3 regions of the Rahnella sp. RcJ3 genome follow, and region 3 is predicted to be linked to each of the others. Evidence: riboswitches for the same ligand, from Rfam matches in the RefSeq annotation. Region 3 holds a riboswitch; each other region holds the start of a gene.
The links. A riboswitch is a leader RNA that binds a small molecule or an ion and turns the genes downstream of it on or off. The one in region 3 is predicted to bind thiamine pyrophosphate.

Region 1: another riboswitch for thiamine pyrophosphate. It lies ahead of thiB (thiamine ABC transporter substrate binding subunit); the one in region 3 lies ahead of thiC (phosphomethylpyrimidine synthase ThiC).
Region 2: another riboswitch for thiamine pyrophosphate. It lies ahead of thiM (hydroxyethylthiazole kinase); the one in region 3 lies ahead of thiC (phosphomethylpyrimidine synthase ThiC).

What each region holds. Positions count from the first base shown of each region.
Region 1 is NZ_QSNX01000006.1:252,693-260,418, forward strand. It holds gene leuC (3-isopropylmalate dehydratase large subunit) at 1-814, shown strand, start outside; gene leuD (3-isopropylmalate dehydratase small subunit) at 825-1,427, shown strand; gene DXU84_RS10575 (hypothetical protein) at 1,711-2,403, opposite strand; gene DXU84_RS10580 (MFS transporter) at 2,631-3,794, opposite strand; gene sgrT (glucose uptake inhibitor SgrT) at 3,955-4,140, opposite strand; gene sgrR (HTH-type transcriptional regulator SgrR) at 4,243-5,904, shown strand; TPP riboswitch at 5,945-6,074, shown strand; gene thiB (thiamine ABC transporter substrate binding subunit) at 6,118-7,101, shown strand; gene thiP (thiamine/thiamine pyrophosphate ABC transporter permease ThiP) at 7,077-7,726, shown strand, end outside.
Region 2 is NZ_QSNX01000002.1:170,585-178,310, reverse strand. It holds gene DXU84_RS03450 (AraC family transcriptional regulator) at 1-765, shown strand, start outside; gene DXU84_RS03445 (GntR family transcriptional regulator) at 856-1,542, shown strand; gene DXU84_RS03440 (hypothetical protein) at 1,665-2,513, shown strand; gene thiD (bifunctional hydroxymethylpyrimidine kinase/phosphomethylpyrimidine kinase) at 2,521-3,321, opposite strand; gene thiM (hydroxyethylthiazole kinase) at 3,318-4,127, opposite strand; TPP riboswitch at 4,162-4,260, opposite strand; gene DXU84_RS03425 (GNAT family N-acetyltransferase) at 4,414-4,848, shown strand; gene DXU84_RS03420 (DUF3313 domain-containing protein) at 4,988-5,647, shown strand; gene DXU84_RS03415 (LysR family transcriptional regulator) at 5,699-6,592, opposite strand; gene DXU84_RS03410 (NAD(P)H-dependent oxidoreductase) at 6,678-7,451, shown strand; gene DXU84_RS03405 (bifunctional diguanylate cyclase/phosphodiesterase) at 7,570-7,726, opposite strand, start outside.
Region 3 is NZ_QSNX01000035.1:3,899-11,624, forward strand. It holds gene DXU84_RS24170 (DUF1481 domain-containing protein) at 1-320, opposite strand, end outside; gene hupA (nucleoid-associated protein HU-alpha) at 339-611, opposite strand; gene DXU84_RS24180 (YjaG family protein) at 802-1,392, opposite strand; gene nfi (deoxyribonuclease V) at 1,463-2,143, opposite strand; gene hemE (uroporphyrinogen decarboxylase) at 2,153-3,217, opposite strand; gene nudC (NAD(+) diphosphatase) at 3,289-4,065, opposite strand; gene DXU84_RS24200 (Rsd/AlgQ family anti-sigma factor) at 4,165-4,680, shown strand; TPP riboswitch at 4,754-4,880, shown strand; gene thiC (phosphomethylpyrimidine synthase ThiC) at 5,003-6,967, shown strand; gene thiE (thiamine phosphate synthase) at 6,964-7,617, shown strand; gene DXU84_RS24215 (HesA/MoeB/ThiF family protein) at 7,610-7,726, shown strand, end outside.

The DNA of each region.
Region 1 (7,726 bases), on a different contig from region 3:
CACCGGTCACGTGGTGGAATTCTGCGGTAAAGCGATTGAAGCGTTAAGCATGGAAGGTCGTATGACCCTGTGCAACATGGCGATCGAAATGGGGGCGAAAGCCGGTCTGGTTGCACCGGATGAAACTACGTTTGCTTATCTGAAGGGCCGTCAGTTTGCGCCGAAAGATCAGAACTGGGACGCGGCGGTCGAATACTGGAAAACCCTGAAAACCGAAGATGGGGCGAAGTTCGACAGCGTTGTTACGCTGGATGCGTCTGAAATCGCACCACAGGTCACCTGGGGTACCAACCCGGGTCAGGTGATGGCCGTGAATCAGACCATCCCGGACCCGGCATCCTTTGCCGATCCGGTAGAACGTGCCTCAGCGGAAAAAGCGCTGGCGTATATGGATTTGCAGCCGGGCATTAAACTGACCGACGTGGCGATTGATAAAGTGTTCATCGGCTCCTGCACCAATTCCCGTATCGAAGATTTACGCGCTGCGGCAGCGGTGGCCAAAGGCCGTAAAGTGGCGAACGGCGTACAGGCCATTGTGGTACCGGGATCCGGCCCGGTAAAAGCGCAGGCGGAAGAAGAAGGGCTGGATAAGATCTTCATCGAAGCGGGCTTTGAATGGCGTCTGCCAGGCTGCTCTATGTGTCTGGCGATGAACAATGACCGTCTGGAACCGGGCGAACGTTGCGCGTCTACCAGCAACCGTAACTTCGAAGGCCGTCAGGGTCGTGGCGGTCGCACGCATCTGGTCAGCCCGGCAATGGCGGCAGCGGCGGCGGTCACCGGCCGTTTCGCTGATATCCGTGAACTGAACTGAGGAAAACACCATGGCTAAATTTACCCAACACATCGGTCTGGTGGTTCCGCTGGATGCAGCTAACGTCGATACCGATGCCATCATTCCAAAACAGTTTTTACAGAAAGTCACCCGTACCGGTTTTGGCCAGCATCTGTTTAATGACTGGCGTTTTCTGGACGATGCCGGTCAGGTGCCAAATCCTGATTTCGTGCTGAACAAACCGCGCTACAAAGGCGCGAGCATTTTGCTGGCACGCGAAAACTTTGGCTGCGGTTCTTCCCGCGAACATGCGCCATGGGCACTGACCGATTACGGTTTCCATGCTGTGATCGCGCCAAGCTTTGCCGATATCTTTTACGGTAACTCATTCAACAACCAGTTGCTGCCAATCACGCTGAGCGACGCCGAAGTGGATGAACTGTTTGAGCTGGTGAAAGCTAACGAAGGCATTCAGTTCGAAGTGGATCTGGAAGCGCAGACTGTTAAAGCGGGCGATAAAAGCTATCCGTTTGTCATCGACAGCTTCCGTCGTCACTGCATGATCAACGGTCTGGACAGCATCGGTCTGACCTTGCAGCACGAAGAAAATATCTCCGGCTACGAGAAGAATCAGCCTGCGTTTATGCAATGATCATTATCTGTAAACGATGAAGAAGGCGGGCCCAGCCCCGCTTTCTTCATCAGCCTTCAGGCATCCCCGAAAGCCTCTGCAAAGTTACCCCTGCATAGTCATCCTGTCTTCAGTTTCTTTGTCACGATTATTTCACTTACAGCGATGGGATCCTGGTACTTGCCTGATAAAAAATCGACTGAACCATAATTTTTTTCGATGGAAATAACATTAATCATATTCAAAACACTTCTAATATTTTTACTCAACAACGGCGAATGCACAAATATCGGCCACCATTTAATTAGCTTTTCTTAGAAACTATAAACTCCATTAATGGAACAGCCTCTCTATATACTTTTTTAATATATTTAGTAATATCTAACATAGGATAAGAAGAGGATGTTTTAAATAATCCTAAATTGGGATCGAGAAAAAAACATTCCGAAGCACTGTAGCGAAACGCCGCAACGGCATGATAGCCAACCTCACCCGGTACCTCAGAAAACCGGAAAGCAATGATCGCTCCGGTGAGAGGGTGAGCCTGACCAAAACTGTTTACCCCGTTAAATAACATGAAATCATTACGTGTTATCAGACGATACTGTAAACCGGGAACGCCAGTTATTCTTTCCTTTTCTGCCTGACGGAAATTTTTATAATTAACAAAGACCTGATGGCGTCCTGTCTGACGTTTCGGATCCTGCTGACTCTCCTTGCAGCTCCTCAGATAGCTCTCGTGCCGCCGGTATGAACGTTCAAGCAATAGCCTCAGCTTCGCAGTATCAGAGGGGATTAAGGCTTTCTTGTCAGGTGTCAGTGGCGTGGAGAACCAACCGGAAAGCCAGCCGGAAAACCAGCCCCCCCTTTGTTGTACCGGCCTTTCTTTTAATATATCGCCCAGCCACGTCAGGCATAACCCAATACAGCAGCCCTCAGATTTTTTCTCATCAATAAATGAATTATATGTTTTCCTGATAAGTACAACTGGAATCATATTTAATACCCTGCATTAGAATTTTAAGAAAGACGATATTATAGAAAATACTTTTCATTAGCCATACAGGTAAAGAGGATGCGAAGTACTTAAAACATTAATCTTTGCAGGATAAAAACAGATATTTCAAAATTATTAAGACGTTGCCGGAACAAGCAAAAAACGGAATATATTATTCAGTTGAATAGGTTAAAGAGCGAATAAATCGCTCATTAACCTTACGTCATTTAAACATCTTTGACTTTATACATCAGCCCGAGCGCCACCACCGCCAGCACAGTTGCTGCCCAGTAGACCGGATAATGGCCGAAGTTTTCCACGATAAAGCCCTGCAGCAACCCCGCGCAAATCACACCGGTGGAAATGCTGTTGGTGAATAGCGTAGTCGCTGAACCTGCCCTTCCCGGCATCAGATCCTGAAAATACAGCATGCCGATCCCCGCCACGATGCCGATGAAAATCGCATTGAACAGTTGCAGGATCATCAGCGCCGCCTTGAACTGAAACGCCACCAGTCCGGCATAGAAAATCACACCACTCGCCACGGCATACAGCATCAGCTTGCGTTTGCCGGTACGTTTCACCAGATACCCGGCCAGCAACATGGCAGGAATTTCCAGCCCGGCCGCCGTCCCCATCAGCAAGCCTGCCAGCCCTTCCGGCAGGCCCAAATCGCTGGTGATGTACAGCGGCATATCAATGACATACATGATATTGCAGGTCCACATCAGCAAAGAAGAAAAGAACAGCAGACGAACATCTTTGTTACGCCAGGCGCTGGCATGCACTACTTTTTCGTCCACTGGCAGTTCAAGGCGTGGTACTGAGGGCAGGAAAAACAGGATCATCAGTATGCTGCCGACAAACACCGCTGCCGCACTCAGGTACATTGGCGTAAAGCCGTAGTTCAACGCCACCATGAACGACAGCGGCGGGCCAAGCACCCAGGCCAGCGAGAGCATCGCACGCATCATCGAGCTGAACATCACCACTTCACTGGCGGAGCGATCCGCATGTTCCCGCGCCAGTGCAAAGAGCTGGGGCATCGACGCGTTACCTATCGCTGCCAGCAACACACCGACAGTGATCAGCACCAGATAATCGCGGCTGAAGGCAAAGACCAGACTGTTGCCGATCGCCATCAGGCAGCAGAACATCAGCAATTTCCGCCGGTCGCCTTTGTTATCGGAACGGTTAGCCAGCAGAAAGCTGATCGCGATCCCCGCGATGGCGTTAACGGTATAAAAGAAGCCGACCCACAATGGCCGGACTTTCACTTCATTGGTCAGAAACAGACTCAGCGTCGGCGCCTGTAATGCACCCGCCACGCCGCACAGCAAGGAGACCACCAGAAAGGTGACATAAATACGATTAAAACGAGGTTTTGACATGACGTCGTCCCTGAGAAATGAATGCAGATAAAGCAAGACAGACAGTGTAGCGAAGTTTCAGTCGGTTCTGGAAAATGAGCATAAAAAAACCAGTGAGTTTCCTCACTGGCTGGTGACAATACACCATTACTCAGAAAATCGAATTTAGTCAGACCTGAAGTCACAGTCGCCGGCGGTATTGCTCGTCGTCCATCGTTTCCATATCCCACTGCGTGAGACGGGACAGAATATCCAGACGGTACTGCACCGGAACCCAGGACAGCCAGTCTGCATGATTTTTAGAGGCGTTTTTTTTGATGGCTTCAAAATAACGCTGATAGAAACGGGCGTTCAGACTGCGTTTCATGATGATCTCCGGTTGTTCACAACAGGCTTTCGTTGAGAAACAGTATCGGCGTAATATGAGGAAAGATAAATTGATGAAGATCGGCCACGGAGTTCCTCTTTTATGTCCTCATCCCGTTTGCAACAACAGTTCATCCGCTTATGGCAAAGCTGTCACGGTGAAGAAACTGAAACGACATTACAGGCACTGTCAGAAGTCCTGAACTGTTCACGCAGACACATGCGCTCGTTGCTCAGCACCATGCAGGGACAGGGCTGGCTGACGTGGGATGCAGAGGCCGGACGCGGCAAACGATCCACGCTGAAATTTTTGTATACCGGGCTGGCACTCCAGCAACAGCGCGCTGAAGAGCTGCTGGAACAGGACAGCATTGATCAGCTGGTACAACTGGTCGGCGACAAAACCCTGGTGCGTCAGATGCTGCTGTCCCAGCTCGGGCGCAGCTTCCGTCAGGGCAAACATATTCTGCGCGTACTGTATTATCGCCCGCTGATGAATCTGCTGCCCGGCACCATGTTGCGCCGTTCAGAAACCCACATTGCCAGACAAATCTTTAGCGGCCTGACACGCATAAATGAGGAAAATGGGGAAGCAGAAGGCGATTTAGCTCATCACTGGCAGGAAGTTTCGCCGCTGCACTGGCGGTTTTATCTGCGCCCCGCCATTCATTTTCATCATGGTCGCGAACTCGAGATGGCAGATATTATCGCCACGTTTATTCGCCTGAAAACGCATCCGCTGTTCAGCAACCTGAAATCAGTCACGACGCCCACGGCAAATGTCATAGATATCCACCTGAATGAACCCGACCGCTGGCTGCCGTGGTTATTTGGCAATATCCACGCGATGATCCTGCCGCAGGAATGGCAGTCACTGCCTGATTTTGCCCGCCATCCGGTCGGCACCGGCCCTTACGCCGTGGTGCGTAATCTGAAAACACAGCTGCGCATCCGCGCCTTTGACGATTATTTTGGCTTCCGGGCACTGATCGACGAGGTGAATATCTGGGTATTACCGGAACTGAGTGAAGAGCTGGTGCATTCCGGCGTACAGCTTCAGGCCGATGAATCAGGCAAAAGCGAGCTGGAAAGTCGCCTTGAAGAAGGCTGCTATTTCCTGTTATTTGACCAGCGTTCGCCGGTCGGACAATCAGAAGAAACACGCCAGTGGTTGTGCGATTTACTCAATCCCATCGCCTTACTGAATAATGCCGAACCGATTTACCAGCGCTACTGGTCTCCGGCGTATGGCCTGCTGCCACGCTGGCATCACAAAGCGCCCCGGCCACGTCCGCCCAAACCGCAAAACCTGACGCAGGTAACGCTGACATTTTACGGCGAGCATTCCGAACATCAGGCGATCTGCAACGCCCTGCGCCCGTTGCTGGCGGAAGAAGGTATCGAACTGATTATTCAGATAGTGGATTACGCAGTCTGGCACCGCGGCGATGCCAAAAGTGATCTGTGGCTCGGCAGTGCCAACTTCACCCTGCCGCTGGAGTTTTCACTGTTCGCGCATTTCTACGAATTGCCGCTGGCAAAGCATTGCTTTAGCGAAGAGATGAACGACGATGCCGCCCTGTGGCACGCCGGGAATTTATCGATGGCGAAATGGAGCCAGAAACAGACGGTCAGCCATCAGATCCATCCCCTGTTCCATCACTGGCTGGTGCTACAGGGGCAACGCAGTATGCGCGGTGTGCGTATGAACACCCTCGGCTGGTTCGACTTTAAATCCGCCTGGTTTGCCCCACCGGACAGTTAATCGGACTATCGCATCGCGCCGTTAATCTCTAGAATGACATCCGTTCTCAACGGGGTGCCCGACTTGTTAAAGCTGCGATGTAAACGCCGTGAGCAAGTTTGGCTGAGATTTGAAACCCGTCGAACCTGATCCGGTTAATCCCGGCGGAGGGATTTGAGACTGCGCGATGCTTACTCAAAATCCTTTGCCCTTTCATTTTTTTGGAGCGCAAAGTTGAAAAAATTACTGTCCTGCCTGCTGTTACTTTCTGCACCTGCATTTGCGTCAAAACCTGTTTTGACGGTTTATACCTACGATTCTTTCTCTGCTGACTGGGGCCCCGGTCCCGCCATTAAAAAAGCCTTTGAAGCCCAATGCGGCTGCGAACTGAAATACGTGGCGCTGGAAGATGGCGTGTCTTTGCTCAACCGTCTGCGGATGGAAGGTAAAAACAGCAAAGCCGACATCGTGCTGGGGCTGGATAACAACCTGTTGCAGGCCGCTGAACAAACCGGTTTATTCGCCAAAGCACCGAAAACCAACGCCAGACTGACGGTGCCAGGCGGCTGGAATGACAGCACTTTCGTGCCTTACGATTACGGTTATTTCGCCTTCGTCTACGACAAAAATAAACTGAAGAATCCGCCAAAAAGCCTCGATGAGCTGATCAACAGCGACCAGAAATGGAAAGTGATTTATGAGGATCCACGCACCAGTACACCGGGTCTGGGCCTGATGCTGTGGATGCAAAAAGTCTACGGCGATAAAGCGCCGCAAGCGTGGGAAAAACTGGCGAAGAAAACTGTCACCGTCACTAAAGGCTGGAGCGAGGCTTACGGTTTATTCCTCAAAGGTGAAAGCGACCTGGTGCTGAGCTACACCACCTCTCCGGCATACCATATTGTCGAAGAGAAGAAAGATAACTACGCCGCAGCCGATTTTACCGAAGGGCATTACATGCAGGTCGAAGTGGCGGGCCAGCTGGCAAACAGCAAGCAACCGAAACTTGCTGAACAGTTCATGAAGTTCGTCACCACGGAAGATTTCCAGAAAGTGATCCCGACCGGCAACTGGATGTATCCGGTGGTGAATACCCCGCTGCCTGACGCTTTTAAACAACTGACGATTCCGGCCAAATCTCTGCAATACAGCGCACAGGATGTCGCTACTCATCGTTCACAATGGATCCAGGCATGGCAGAACGCCGTCAGCCATTGATCCCTCGCTGGCTGTTGCCGGGCGTCATCGCGTCACTGGCTATGTTGCTGGTGGCAGTACTGGCCTTAGGCTCTCTGTGGCGTCATGCGCCACAGATAAGCGGCGCATCGCTCTGGCACGATCCTTATCTCTGGCATGTGATCTGCTTTACTTTCTGGCAGGCGCTGCTTTCAGCGCTTTGCTCGGTGCTGCCCGCAATTTTGCTGGCACGCACCTTGTTCCGCCGCCGTTTCCCCGGCCGTCAGCTGTTATTACGTTTATGTGCGATGACGCTGGTCTTGCCGGTTTTGGTGGCGGTGTTTGGCATTCTCAGTGTCTACGGAAGACAGGGCTGGCTGGCGCAAATTTGCGGCTGGCTGGGCATGGATTACCGTTTCTCGCCGTATGGTTTACAGGGCATTTTGCTGGCGCACGTCTTTTTCAATCTGCCGCTGGCAGCGCGGCTCTTAGTGCAGGCACTGGAAAATATCGCCGTTGAGCAGCGCCAGCTCGCCGCACAACTCGGCATGAATATCTGGCAGCAATTCCGCTTTGTGGAATGGCCTGCCATTCGCCGGCAGATATTCCCCGCCGCCGCCTTAATCTTTATGCTGTGTTTCGCCAGCTTCGCCACGGTGCTTTCACT
Region 2 (7,726 bases), on a different contig from region 3:
GGAATTGGCACACATCCGACCCGACGTCTGAGTTCGCACGAATTAATTTATGTCGTCCGTGGCTCGTTGTCTTTACAGGAAGAAAATACGCGTTTTGATTTGCATACAGGAGAAAGTTTACTGTTATTTCCCGGCAGGGAACATAAAGGCGTCACAACCTTTGATCCCGATTTAAAATTTTACTGGCTGCATTTTGATATTGTGGAAGATATAGCAATCATTAAACCACAGCAAAATAGTCCCTCTTTACAGCTAAATATTCCACAGCATTGTAAAGTCAGGGACAGTGAAACCCTGTTAACGCTGTTCAGATTATTTTTATATGAACAGGAACGCGGCGGTAATTCTCTTGAGCTGTTCCTGATTTTGCTGTTAGAGGAAGTCTCGCGCGCCTGGCCGGAGAATATCGAACCCGGCGGCCCCGGCGTGGCGCTGGCCTACAAAGCCCGTCAGCTGATCACCACACAGTTTCATCTGCCACTGGGGGCCTCTGAGCTGGCGCAGCGGCTGCACTGTAACGCGGATTATCTCGGGCGGGTTTTCCGCCTGACCTTTCAGATGACGCTGACGGATGCGCTGCATAAACAACGTGTCGCTGCAGCAGAAAAGCTGTTACTGGCCAATACCGGCAATGTGGCGGACGTGGCACGCCTGACGGGGTTTAACGATGTGGCGTATTTTCGCCGGGTATTTCGTAAACTGCTGGGTATCACACCCGCGGCCTATAAAAAGCTGTATTGCCGGGAGCATATAAACTCCCAATAATTTGATGAAAGCTTGCGCTAACAATCTCAAAAACATCAGAAAACTCATGTTAGTATTGTCGTTTCCCGACTTTAAAGACAACTTTTGCCCATGACAGACTCCTTTGAATTTCTCAGTAATGTGCCGGTTAATCAGCAGATTTATCGCACCTTGCGTCAGGACATCGTCACCTGTGCCATCGCGCCGGGGGCATTCCTGTCGGAGAAAGAAATTTCCACACGCTTTAATGTGTCCCGCCAGCCGGTTCGCGAAGCTTTTATCAAACTGGCCGAAGCCGGGCTGGTTCAGGTTTTACCGCAACGCGGCACCTATGTAATGAAAATTTCCTCCAAGCGGGTTGCCGACGGACGCTTCATTCGCGAAGCAGTCGAAACCGCCGTGGTACGCCGTGCAGCCATGGTCGCCACCGATAAAGATCTGGCCTTGCTCGAACATAATCTTGAGCGTCAGACGCTGGCGGCAAAGAGTCAGCAAACGCAGGAATTCCTGTTGCTGGATGATGAGTTCCACCGCACGATTGCGCAGATCATCGACTGCCGCCTGGCATGGGAAACCGTCGAGCACATCAAAGCGACAATGGATCGCGTGCGCTTTTTGACACTCAGTAAAGTGTCACCGCCGGAAAATCTGATTGCACAACATTATGCGATTTTTGACGGGCTGAAAGCGCATGACCCGGACGCCGCTGAAAAAGCTATCCGCATTCATTTGCAGGAAATGATTTCCACCATTACCCCGATTGCTGAACAGAACAGTGACTGGTTTGATGCCGAGTAAGTAAAAGGACGTTGTAATACACAAACAGTGAACGACAGCGATCAAATTTTGCGGGTTATCCCTAAAATCTGTATGACAACTTGGTGTAAGCTGTAAACCACATCAATATCGTGGATACTTTTATGCCAGCCGCAGCCGCCCTGAAAAAAAGCTACTACAGTGCCGATCAGTCACTGTCCCTCTCCCAGCTCGATAACGAGAAAATCACCCAGATCGTTCACGATCTGGACGTGGCAGAAAGCGAAAAAGAACATTACGTCACGGGCTGGATGGGACAGAACAGCGTGGTACTGGTGAGAAATTATCAGGACAAACGGGGCACTTCCAGCGGCCTGGTGATGTCACGTGGCAACCGTTACAAACTCACCGTTCAGGCCATCACTTTCCGCATCCCCAAAGTACTGCTGTGGGTCACATTCCGCCGTAAGCCCCGCACCATGACCGTTATTGCCTATAACAAGCTGGGTGATCAGGCGACCGGCCTGCAACAGTTCATGCATGTGCAGGATCCTGAACTCAGGGAGAAACTGGAACAGGACTGGCGTGAACTGAACGATTATCTCGGCATGGCCTGCTGGCAGATGGATAACAACCGCCCGCAGTGGCGCCAGTTGTATGCGGATATCACGCCGCAAGCCCTCCTGACGCTGGCTGAATCACCGTGGTTCAGTGGCAAAAAACTGCAAAAGGATGGCGAATTTGAAGGGCTGTGGTCACACGGACAATTTATTGGCCGCCGCAGCGGTGAGCATGCGGCATTGCTGCTGTCGTGGCAGGACGAGGAGAACGACGATATTGCCAGCTATCTGTTTGAACGGATGTCAGCAACTAAAATCCGCGTCATGCTGCGCCCGCGTAAAGAAGAAAAATTCTATCCGCTGAACCCGTTTGATGCCGTTCATTTGCAACAGGCGCTGACGAAATTTCATCAGGTTGAACAGGCGCTGAGCGAAACCCAGCACCAGGCATAATCCGCGGTTACCACCAGCGGTGGAAATGATGCACAGGCCCGATACCGTGGCCGACTTCCAGTGAGTCGGCCTGCATCAGCGCCTGCTGTAAATAGGCTTTGGCTTCGCGTACCGTATCGGCCCAGTTGTGATGACGCGGACGTAACGCGGCCAGCGCGGCCGACAGCGTGCAACCGGTGCCATGGGTATGTCGGGTATTCACACGCGGCGCAGTAAACCGCTCGCGGGAACCGGTCACAAACAACCAGTCAGGGCTTTCCTCATCACTCAGATGTCCCCCTTTCATCAGCACGGCACCACATCCCATCGCCAGTAAGGCTTCTCCCTGCTCACGCATTTCGGTTTCATTCGCCGCCACCGCACAGTCCAGTAACGCCGCCGCTTCGGGCAGATTTGGCGTAATAATGGAAGCCTGCGGGATCAGCAAACGACGCACGGCATCCACGGCCTCCGGCAGCAGTAACGGATCGCCACTTTTCGCCAGCATCACGGTATCCAGCACCACAAACGGCGGCTGATAATGTCTGAGTCGCTCCGCAACCGCCTCCACAATCTGACTGTTCGCCAGCATGCCGATTTTCGCACTGTCGATCCGCACATCGCTCAGTACGGAATCGAGCTGCGCTGAAACGAAACCGGGCTCAATGTTATAGACCGACTGCACACCACGGGTGTTCTGCGCCACCAGCGCGGTGATCACACTGGTGCCGTACGCACCCAGCGCCGAGAAGGTTTTCAAATCCGCCTGGATCCCCGCCCCGCCACTCGGATCTGTGCCTGCAATCGTCAGTGCATTAATACGTTTCATTGTATTTCCTCGCCATTCAGCCATTCCTCGCCCATTAAATACAGATTATCGAGGTATTCAGGCGTGAAACTGCCCGGCCCCTTCACGACCGCACAGGCGCGCTCGCCGGCACAGGACATCACCCGGCAGGCGGCGGCCACGTTATCCAGGCGATCACCCGGCAAAGCCACAAAGGCCGCCACCACCGCAGATAATGCGCATCCGGTACCCACCACGCGGGTCATCATCGGATGTCCGCCAGCCACCGCCCAACTGCGCATCCCGTCGGTGACGTAATCGGTTTCACCCGTCACAGCCACTACCGCGCCGGTCTCCCGCGCCAGTTGCTGTGCGGCAGGTAAGGCAGAAAGGGAATCATCACCGCTGTCCACGCCGCGCCCGGACGCACTGAGGCCGCTGAGAGCCAGGATTTCCGAGGCATTACCGCGGATTGCGGCAGGTTTAAGTGTGATGATTTCACGACAGAATTCTGTACGCCAGCTCAGACCGCCGACAGCAACCGGATCCAGCACCCAGGGCTTTCCGGCCTGAGTGGCTGCGTGAATAGCCGCCCGCATCGCATCGGCATGGGGATGTGTCAGCGTGCCGACGTTCACCAATAAGGCATCGGCAATGGCGCCAAATTGCGCCGCTTCGGCGGGATCAACCACCATCGCCGGAGATGCACCCAGCGCCAGCAGGACATTGGCGGTAAAAGATTGCACCACGTCGTTGGTCAGGCAGTGAACCAGCGGCGCTGAAAGGCGGAGTCGTTTCAGAGAAGTGGCGGCTAAGGCGCCGGGCAAGAAGGTAGGTCGGGTATTCATAAATCTCCCCACCGGCACTCAGGAAGGCGGTATCAGGAGAGATACCTGACTTCCCTACGCTGGCATAATCCAGATCAGGTAATACGGGTAAAATCTCAGCCCTGCTTTGCAGCGGGCACCCCGAGTCAAGGGAACATTATTGGCGGCGGAGGTCAGAAGATCAATCAGGAAATGCGTTAAAAAAACCGATCAGCCAACGTAATTGAACTCACTCCGCTTCACTGGCAGTATCAGGAAACAGACATGAACAACACACGTTGATGAAAAATTTCCTCAGGAGTTTTACTTGTCCTCATCACTTATTGTCCGTCCTTATGAAGAAGCAGACCGCCCGTTTTTACGCACGTTGTATCTGGCCTCACGCAAGCATACCTGGACATGGCTGGAAGACGATTTTCAGCTGGAAGATTTTGACCGCGCAGTGATCGGCGAGACGATTCTGGTGGCAGAACGTGACGGACATTTACTGGGATTCGCCTCAATTTTCACTCAGGAAAATTTCCTGCATAACCTGTTTGTTGATCCGCAATATCAGGGAACCGGCGCAGGTTCAGCATTGCTTCAGGCTGCGGAAGAAACGTTTACCCGTCAGGGGTCGTTGAAATGTTTAGTAAAGAGTAAAAAATCAGTCGCTTTTTATCTGTCAAAAGGCTGGAACATCATCTCTACGGGGGACAGTCCAAAAGGTGAATACTATTTGTTTCATTCATCAAAAAAATAATTAAGGAAGAAATGATTACCTCACAGAACCGTATTTTCACGATCCTGATGAATATCAATTTTTCTTTGTCGTTAAGAGGTTAAATTCCGCAGCGGTGCTATACATACTTGGTCTTCCTTAAAATATTTCGAGGGTACGAATGAAAACAATAAAACTGATGCAGATCGCCGCAGTGACTGGCGCACTGTTCCTGGCCGGTTGTACCAGCCACATTACCAAGACGGAAAAATACTCAGGTTTTTTAGGCGATTATTCCGGCCTTAAGGAAGTGAAAACGGCTGGGGGAAATCCGGTTCTGCGCTGGATCGATCCTTCGTTTAAGAAAGAAAATTATTCTTACATCAAATACGAACCGATTAAATTCTACCCGGAACCGCAGCCTACGGCGCAGATCGACAAAGCCACCTTGCAGGGGGTGCTGGATTACGCCAACAGCCGCATGAAACCTGCACTGGCAGAGCGCCTGCCACTGACAGATCACGCAGGGCCGCGCACATTGATTTTCAAAGGTGCGATCACCGGTGTGAACACGTCGGCAGAAGGTTTGCAGTTCTATGAAGTCGTCCCGGTCGCGCTGGTTATTGCCGGAACTCAAACCGCGACAGGCCACCGCACGCGTGACACTGAAGTGTATTTCGAAGGTGAGCTGATCGACGCCAGTACTGGCAAACCGGTGATCAAAGTCGTGCGTAAAGGATTCGGTAAACAAGTTTCTAATGATAAACAGAAAGTTACCGCCAACGATTTAAAAGTTGTGGTAGATAGCCTGGCGAATGATACCAAGCTGTTCAACGAATAAGTTCCGGTTTTCCGCACCGTCAGACACAGGCAGTCGTAAGGCTGCCTTTTTTCAGACTGAATCAGCGATAAACTCACGCAGCCACTGATGTGCAGGATCACGATGAGCGCGCTCGTGCCAGACCATGTACATCTCGAACCCCGAAACATCCAGCGGCGGTGTAGTAACCTGCAAAGCAGGATTTCCACGTACCAGACGTTCCGGCAACATCGCCACCAGATCAGTGGTCATCAGCACCTGAACGACAAACAGGAAATGCGGCACTGACATGACGACGCGGCGCGATAATCCAGTGGCCGCCAGCGCGATGTCGGTATTGCCATAGAAACCCCCACCATCAGGTGAAACGATCACATGTTCCAGTGCGCAAAACGCTGAACGCGATATCTCGCCTTTAACCTGCGGATGTCTTTTTCTGCTCACCAAAACATAACGTTCAGCAAACAATAATCGGCTGTGCAGGCCATTCATCACCGCCTCGCCGGTATGGAATGCGAGATCCAGCGTACCCTGCTCCATTTTGCGGATAATCCGCGCAGGTGACGTTTCAAAAATAGCCAGCCGTGCAGAAGGTGCGGCTCTACGTAATGCCCGTAACGCGGGCAGCACAATGGTCGATTCGCCATAATCTGCCGCCCCCAGATTCCAGGTATTCTTTGCCGTCGAGGGGTCAAACACTTCACCCGCAGACACGGCCTGCTCCAGCGCGGCCAGTGCCCGTCGCAGCGGCTCACGTAATTCATCAGCACGCGCGGTCGGCCGCATCCCCCGTGGTCCCGGCAGCAGCAAAGGGTCATCAAAAAATTCCCGCAACTTCGCGAGCTGAACGCTGACTGAAGGTTGTGAAAGATTACGGCGTTGCGCCGTACGCGTGACGTTTTGCTCGGCGAGCAGGACATCCAGCGTCAGCAACAAATTGAGATCCAAACGGCCGAAATTACTCATCGCTATACCTGCTATATGATCAATTCATTTCAACTATACCTGACAACAACCTACTCTGCGTTTACCACTTAGCGGAGAATTCGTCATGAATGTATTGATCGTCTATGCCCACCCTGAATCACAATCACTGAACGGCTCGCTGAAAGATTTTGCGGTCAGTCATTTGCAGGCCGCCGGGCACAATGTGCAGATATCGGATTTGTATGCCATGCAATGGAAAGCCGCGCTGGATGCCGGAGATAACACCGAGCCTTCACCAGGGCCTTTTCAACCTTCGCAGGATTCACAGCGCGCTTACCAGAATGGCACGCAAAGCCATGACATTGCCGCCGAACAGGAAAAATTACAGTGGGCTGATACCGTGATATTTCAGTTCCCGCTATGGTGGTTTTCAATGCCCGCGATTATGAAAGGCTGGGTGGAACGCGTTTATGCCTACGGATTTGCTTACGGCGTCGGTGAACATTCCGACACGCACTGGGGCGACCGTTACGGAGAAGGCAAAATGGCCGGTAAACGCGCCATGCTGATGGTCACGACCGGTGGCTGGGAACCGCATTACAGTGCGCGTGGGATTAATGGCCCTATCGACGAGCTGCTGTTCCCGATCCATCACGGCATCCTGCACTATCCGGGCTTCAGCGTACTGCCGCCGCTGGTGTTCTACCGCACCGGACGCATGGATGAAACCCGCTATGCGCAAATTTGCGCGGAGATGTCTCACCGGCTGGATACATTAGAAAGCGCGACACCCATTTCATTCCGCCAGCAGAATGGCGGCGATTACGCTATTCCGTCACTGATATTGAAACCGGAAATTGCGCCGGAGAAAAATGGGTTTGCGGCGCATTTGAAATAACGATCTGAGAGAATTTCAGGCATAAAAAATGCCAGTGGATAATTTAATCACACTGGCGTTTTGTGGATTTTAAATAGCAGATGTCTCTAAAACTTATTCCCATTTGATCGCTATTTTCTCAATGCGCTTTGCCGTTTTTGGCTAAATACATGGCGTTGTCGGCATATTCGAGAAGCTGACGTTCATCGTTACCATGCTCCGGATAGAGTGCGATTCCGATACTGGGCGTGATGGTCAAACTGTGGCCTTCCAGGGTAAAAGGAGGATTGAAAGCG
Region 3 (7,726 bases):
AAACGCAGCATGACACCCAAATCAGTTTTAGTCGCATGGGTTTCTTTAATCAGGTGCAATTGCCCCTGCTGGAATTCGTATCGGGTAATAATTGTATCGCCGCCGTAATAGGGGCTATAGACGTTGAGAATGGTTTGAGGCTCGTGCTGTGCGCTGTCTTCGCGCCAGAGCCGGTTGATACCTTGATCAGCGACATAGCCGCTGGCAAAGAATAACTCAGGGCCTTTTTTAGAACTGCAACCCACCAGACCGAGCACCAGTAAACCTGCTACCAGTCCGGGGGTGATAAACTGAAGGGCCTTAAAGGCCCCCCCGCTTATTCTTTTCACTGCAAGCAATTACTTAACAGCGTCTTTCAGAGCTTTACCAGAAACGAACGCAGGCACGTTTGCAGCTGCGATTTTGATTTCTTTACCAGTCTGTGGGTTACGACCAGTACGCTCGTTACGATGATTTACCTTGAAAGTCCCGAAACCAACTAATTGTACAGCATCACCTTCTTTCAGAGACTCGGTAATAGCAGACAGGGTAGATTCAAGAGCAACTTTGGCCTGTGCTTTGGAAAGATCAGCTTTGTCCGCAATTACATCAATCAGTTGAGTCTTGTTCATAAGTTATCCTTTACAGTGTGTTTATCGTTTGCAAAGCATCAAGTGCGACGGATATGCCGATTGACAGCACCCTCCTGCATACACGCACCGATAGCCACTTTTTTTACGCCCCCCAAATGTAGACCAGACAGGGTGCGGATGTGAAGCCTTAAGGCACGACAAATCAGGCGTTAAATCACGTTTTCTTGCCTTATTGCGCTAAATTTATGCCAATGTTACTGACAGCAGCTTCACGCAGGTCAGAACGTAACCCTTTTATTAATTCCAGGTCACGCTCCTCACAGTCAGCCAACAGGCGAAAAATCTCCCATTGGATGTCCCATTCTTCTTCAACGGCAGGAATGACTTTGAGTTCTTCATCGGTCATTTCTTTCCCGGCCTGAGTCATTTCCAGCATCGCGACAGTACGAATTGACGTCTCACTGACGGCAACCGCGTGAGACAGCGTTTCGCCACTCAGACGCGAATGAATCAGTTCGCCTAATGCAATACACGCATCAATGGCCGGATAAACCCCATAGATGTCGTAATCATCAGAAGAAGGCACCGCTTCCTCCAGTTTTTCGAGCTGTGAGTCAAAATTGACCTTGGCGTCTTTTACCACCAGCGTTTCCCAAATTAAATCCAGGATGCGGCGGTAAAGCTGTGGTTCGCCAAACCCGGTTTCCAGGCAAAATGCCTGATAGTTCGGATACATGCGTTCACACAAGCTCGCCATAAACGTCACGTGTTGCCAGCTTTCCAGCTTTTCGAGACGTAAATGAATTGGATTACGTAACATGAGTTGATCTCGTTAACTTTTCTGCGCGGGAGTTTACCTGAAATAAATCAATATCCCTATTCCTTGATTCCTAAAGATCATCACTCAACCGTTGCCAGCGTTGAAACGCCGCCCGGTTTGATGCCACAGCATCCGCCCAACGGGTAGGCTCCGGCAGACGATATTGCCTTATGCACTGTTCGACCCAATAAAACGATGAATCCATGCTGATACGATTACCGGGTGAGATGAATAATGGATTACAGCGTAGCTTGCTGCGCCACACCCAGCCAATCTGTTCATCCCCTTCGTACAGCGCCTGGCGGCTGTGTAGTTCATCGCCTAATGGCAGGAACTGACCGCATAGACGACTTTTCGCCACACCAATCGTCGGCACGTCGATCATCAGACCAAAGTGACTGGCAACGCCGAGACGGCGCGGATGCGCGATCCCTTGCCCGTCGACAAAAACCAAATCAGGCTGCAATGAGAGTTGCTGCCAGGCTTGCAGCAGTGCGGGAAGTTCGCGGAAGGAAAGGAAACCGGGAATGTATGGCATAACAGTGGGAATGCGGGCAATCTGATATTCCACCAGTTCCAGCGTTGGGTAGCGCAAAACAGCCACCGCCGCACGTGTCACCTCACCGCCCTGTTCGAAACCGACATCCACTCCCGCGATCAACGCGGGAGTGGTAAATCCTGGCGGATCCTGCAGTTCGATCTGATCTGCGAGGATCCGTTGTTCTTCACGTAAAGCACGGGTATCGATCATACCGGGATTTCACTCGTGATATTGCCGGGACAGGCTATGCACCGCTTCCACAAAGGCACCCGCATTTTCCGGCGGGACATCCTGATGAATGCCGTGGCCCAGATTGAACACATGACCATTGCCTTTGCCGAAACCGGCCAGAATGGTCTCCACTTCCTGTTCTATACGCACTGGCGAGGCATACAACATTGAAGGATCCATGTTGCCCTGAATCGCGACTTTGTCACCCACACGACGGCGTGCATCGGCAATATCGGTGGTCCAGTCCAGACCCAGCGCGTCGCACCCCGTTGCGGCCATCGCTTCCAGCCACTGACCACCGCCTTTGGTAAACAGAGTCACCGGCACACGACGTCCTTCGTTTTCACGGATCAGACCATCAACAATTTTGTGCATATAGTTCAGGGAGAATTCGCGGTAATCGCGAGGAGTCAACACGCCGCCCCAGGTGTCAAAAATCATCACAGACTGGGCGCCAGCTTTGATCTGTGCATTAAGGTAAAGAATGACGCTGTCTGCCACTTTATCGAGTAACAGATGCATAGTCGCCGGATCGGCGTACATCATCTTTTTGATTTTGGTGAAGGCTTTACTGCTGCCCCCTTCTACCATATACGTCGCCAGCGTCCACGGGCTGCCGGAGAAACCGATAAGCGGCACTTCACCTTGCAGGTTTTTACGGATGGTACGCACGGCATTCATGACATACCCGAGTTCCATTTCAGGATCCGGAACCGGCAGTTTTTCGACATCGGCACGATTCGTCAGTGGTGAAGAAAAACGCGGGCCTTCACCGGCTTCAAAATAGAGCCCCAGCCCCATCGCATCAGGAATGGTCAGGATGTCAGAGAACAGGATCGCCGCATCCAGCGGATAGCGACGAAGCGGCTGCAAAGTCACTTCACAGGCCAGCTCGGCATTCTTGCACAGCGACATAAAATCACCGGCTTCAGCGCGGGTTGCTTTGTACTCCGGCAAATAACGACCAGCCTGACGCATCATCCAGACCGGTGTAATGTCCACTGGCTGACGTAACAAAGCACGCAGGTAGCGGTCGTTTTTCAACTCATTCATTCTTGCTCTTTCCTTCAGTATTCGGGCCGCCCGACAATCATCTGACAGCATTCTATCACGTAAAATCGCCTCTACTCTTCGTGTTCGGCACGACAAAGGGCAACGGTGTCTTCAATCAGGCGGCGCGCAATCGTCCCGGGCGGTGGCAACTGCGGCAATGCATCAAAGCGATACCAATTCGCGTTAAGCAACTCTTTCGGGTCATGTTGTATGTCGCCACTGTCGTAATCCGCCATAAATGCCATCATCAGCGAATTGGGGAACGGCCAGGGCTGGGAACTGATGTAACGGACATTTTTCACCCGGATGTTACTTTCTTCCATCACTTCACGTGCCACAGTTTCTTCCAGCGTTTCTCCGACTTCCACGAAACCCGCCAGAACCGTGTGAATACCATTACGATGGCGGACATGCTGCGCAAGCAAAATCTCATCCCCCTTACGGATAGCCACAATGATGCAGGGCGCAATCTGCGGATAATAGCGTTCGCGACAGTGCCCGCAGAGTGCAGCCCACTCGGTTTTGCTGACGTGCATTTCATGTCCGCAGTAACCACAAAACTTGTGAGAACGGTAAAATTCTGACAACTGCACACCACGCCCGACCAACTGGAATAATCCGCGATCCTGATCCAGCAACTGACGGGCGGAAACCATATGGTTTGGCATCGTCTGACGAACCAGCCAGACAGGTTCGCCCTGCCATTCGCCGATCTGCCGCGCTGTTTTACCGGTCAGAGAAAATTGTGCGGCGCTGCCAAACGGCAGTTCACCCTCAGGCAGCCATAGCTTGCCTTCCTGGCTGATGATCCACCAACCGTTGTGTTGCTCAGTAATCTGTAATTCCATAATTGTTGTTGCATAACCTCGTCGGGACTGACAATCTGAGTAAGATATTTACATATTAGTAACTTTTGGTTACTTTTTTTGTCGCTCACGGAGTCAACCATGCTAAATCGTCTGGAAAGACTGACCCAACGCGTTGGTGGCAGTAATGAGTTAGTGGATCAATGGCTGCACGCACGCAAAGAACTGCTGGTTTCGTACTGCACTTTCGTCGGTCTGAAACCCAATAAAGAAAAACATACACCTTTGAATGAAAAGGCGCTGGACAGTTTTTGCCATCATCTGGTCGACTATCTTTCTGCCGGGCATTTTCATCTCTATCCACGCATCATTGAAGAAGTCGATGGCGCAGGCAGCCCGAAAAAAGTACAGGCGGCAAAAATCTACCCTGCTCTGGAGCTGAATACTGAAGCTATCATGGCTTTCCATGACAGTTACACAGAAACTGATATTGACGATGACAATGCTTTCGCGTTTCACTATGCATTATCGGATATCGGTGAGGCATTAGATGCCCGTTTTCAACTGGAAGATCAATTAATTATCATGGCTTTTGAGCCAGCCCCGGAGAGTGTGCCACCTTCGGAAAATGAACCTGATCTCGCCAGACCGGCTTAACACGTTGCCACAATAAAACCCTGCTCAGGGTTATGGTTTTACTTGTAGTTTAAAAAAACGCCTCCTATATTGAGGCTTCTTGTCGGAGTGCCTAGCGCATAATTTTCTGTTGAGAATTACGCCAGGCTGAGACCGTTAATTCGGGATCCGCGGAACCTGATCGGGTTAGTACCCGCGAAGGGAACAAGAGTAATGTTATGCGTTCAGCGCAATCAGGCATCTGCCTGCATAAGGCCGCCCGTGCTGCACCGCCCATTTTTACTCCTGCCGTAAACCTCCTGACAAGCAATTTTCCATCACGTTTTTTTGCGAGGAATTTGCTATGTCGAGTACCCAAAAACCCGTTATTTCTGAAAAGAAACCGTCAAATCGCCGTGAACAACGCGCGCAGGCACAATCGTTTATCGACAGCTTGCAGGGCGAAGCTTTCCCCAACTCCCGGCGTATTTATCTTGAAGCTGACCGCGAAGATATCCGCGTGCCGATGCGTGAAATCCAGCTCAGCCCGACGCTGGTCGGCGGCGGCAAAGACAATCCGCAGTTCGAAGAAAACGAAGCAATTCCTGTTTACGACACCGCCGGACCTTACGGTGATCCGGCGGCAGTTATCGACGTGCATACCGGTCTGGGAAAATTACGCGCCCGCTGGATAAACGAGCGTGCGGACACGCAGGAACTTTCACAGGTCAGTTCCGGTTTTACTCAGCAGCGGCTGGCGGATGACGGGCTGGACCACCTCCGCTTCGAACACCTGCCGCGCCCGCGCAAAGCCATTGCGGGTAAAAATGTCACGCAACTGCATTACGCCCGCAAAGGCATCATCACACCTGAGATGGAATTTATCGCCATTCGCGAAAATATGGGGCGTGAACGGATCCGCGGCGAGGTTCTGCGCCAGCAACATCCCGGCGAAAGCTTTGGCGCGCATCTGCCCGCCAGTATCACTGCAGAGTTTGTGCGACAGGAAGTGGCAGCCGGGCGCGCGATTATTCCCGCCAACATTAACCACCCTGAATCAGAGCCGATGATCATCGGGCGTAATTTCCTGGTGAAAGTGAACGCTAATATCGGCAACTCGGCGGTGACATCTTCCATCGAAGAAGAAGTGGAGAAACTGGTGTGGTCGACACGCTGGGGCGCGGACACCGTAATGGATCTCTCCACCGGACGTTATATACATGAAACCCGTGAATGGATCCTGCGTAACAGTCCGGTACCGATCGGCACCGTGCCGATTTATCAGGCCCTGGAAAAAGTGAACGGTGTGGCCGAAGATCTGAACTGGGAAATATTCCGCGATACATTGCTTGAACAGGCCGAGCAAGGCGTCGATTACTTCACCATTCACGCCGGTGTGTTGCTGCGTTATGTGCCGATGACCGCCAAACGCCTGACCGGGATCGTGTCGCGCGGCGGTTCGATCATGGCGAAATGGTGTCTGTCACATCATCGCGAAAGCTTCCTGTTTGAGCATTTCCGCAAGATCTGTGAAATCTGCGCCGCCTATGATGTCTCGCTTTCATTGGGCGACGGCCTGCGTCCGGGTTCGATTCAGGATGCCAATGACGAAGCACAATTCGCCGAATTACGCACGCTGGGCGAACTGACCAAAATTGCCTGGGAATACGATGTTCAGGTGATGATCGAAGGTCCGGGACATGTGCCGATGCAGATGATCCGCCGCAACATGACCGAAGAACTCGAGCATTGTCACGAAGCCCCGTTCTATACCCTTGGTCCGCTGACTACCGATATCGCGCCGGGTTACGATCACTTTACGTCCGGTATTGGCGCCGCGATGATTGGCTGGTTTGGCTGCGCCATGCTCTGTTATGTCACGCCGAAAGAGCATCTGGGCCTGCCGAACAAAGAAGACGTTAAGCAGGGTTTGATTACCTACAAAATCGCAGCACACGCTGCCGATTTAGCCAAAGGCCATCCGGGTGCCCAAATCCGCGATAACGCCATGTCAAAAGCGCGTTTCGAATTCCGCTGGGAAGATCAGTTTAATCTGGCTCTCGATCCGGCAACGGCACGCGCCTACCACGATGAAACGCTGCCGCAGGAATCCGGCAAAGTTGCACACTTCTGCTCGATGTGTGGCCCGAAATTCTGCTCGATGAAAATCACTCAGGAAGTTCGCGATTACGCCGCTGCGCTTGAAGCCAAAGCCCAGCCAATAGAACTCGTTGAATCCGGTATGGCGCAGATGTCTGCCGAATTCCGTTCGCGCGGCGGTGAGCTTTATCACCCGGCCGATAACCTCAGTTCGGAGAGCAGCAAATGAATCCGTCCTCTCAATCCTTTCCTGCCGTTCCATTCCACCTCGGTTTATATCCGGTCGTTGATACCGTGGAATGGATTGCCCGTCTGCTGGACGCGGGCGTTAAAACACTGCAACTGCGTGTGAAAGATTTGCCTGATGAGCAAGCCGAGCCAGCAATTATTGATGCCATCGCGCTCGGTAAAAAATATCAGGCCCGGTTATTCATCAACGATTACTGGCGTCTGGCGGTCAAGCATCAGGCGTATGGGGTGCATTTGGGTCAGGAAGATCTGGATACTGCCGATCTTGAGGCTATCCGTCAGGCCGGCTTACGGCTGGGCGTTTCCACGCATGACGATGCTGAAATGGCACGCGCTGTCGCGGTGAATCCTTCGTACATCGCCCTCGGCCATATCTTCCCGACGCAGACCAAAGATATGCCTTCGGCGCCGCAAGGGCTGGCAGAACTCACCCGACATGTTAAGAAGCTCGATGGCAGCTTTCCGACGGTGGCCATTGGTGGGATCAGCATCGACCGCGCGGCGTCGGTTCTCGACTGCGGCGTCGGCAGTATAGCCGTCGTCAGTGCCATTACTCAGGCGGCGGACTGGCGTGCAGCGACGGCACAACTGCTGGCCTTATGCGCCAGCAAGGTGCCGCAAGATGCTTAACGATGCGGCTTTTATGCGCTACAGCCGCCAGTTGATGCTGGAGGAATTCGGTCCGCTGGCACAGGAAAAATTACAGGCGGCGAAAGTACTGATTGTCGGCCTTGGTGGC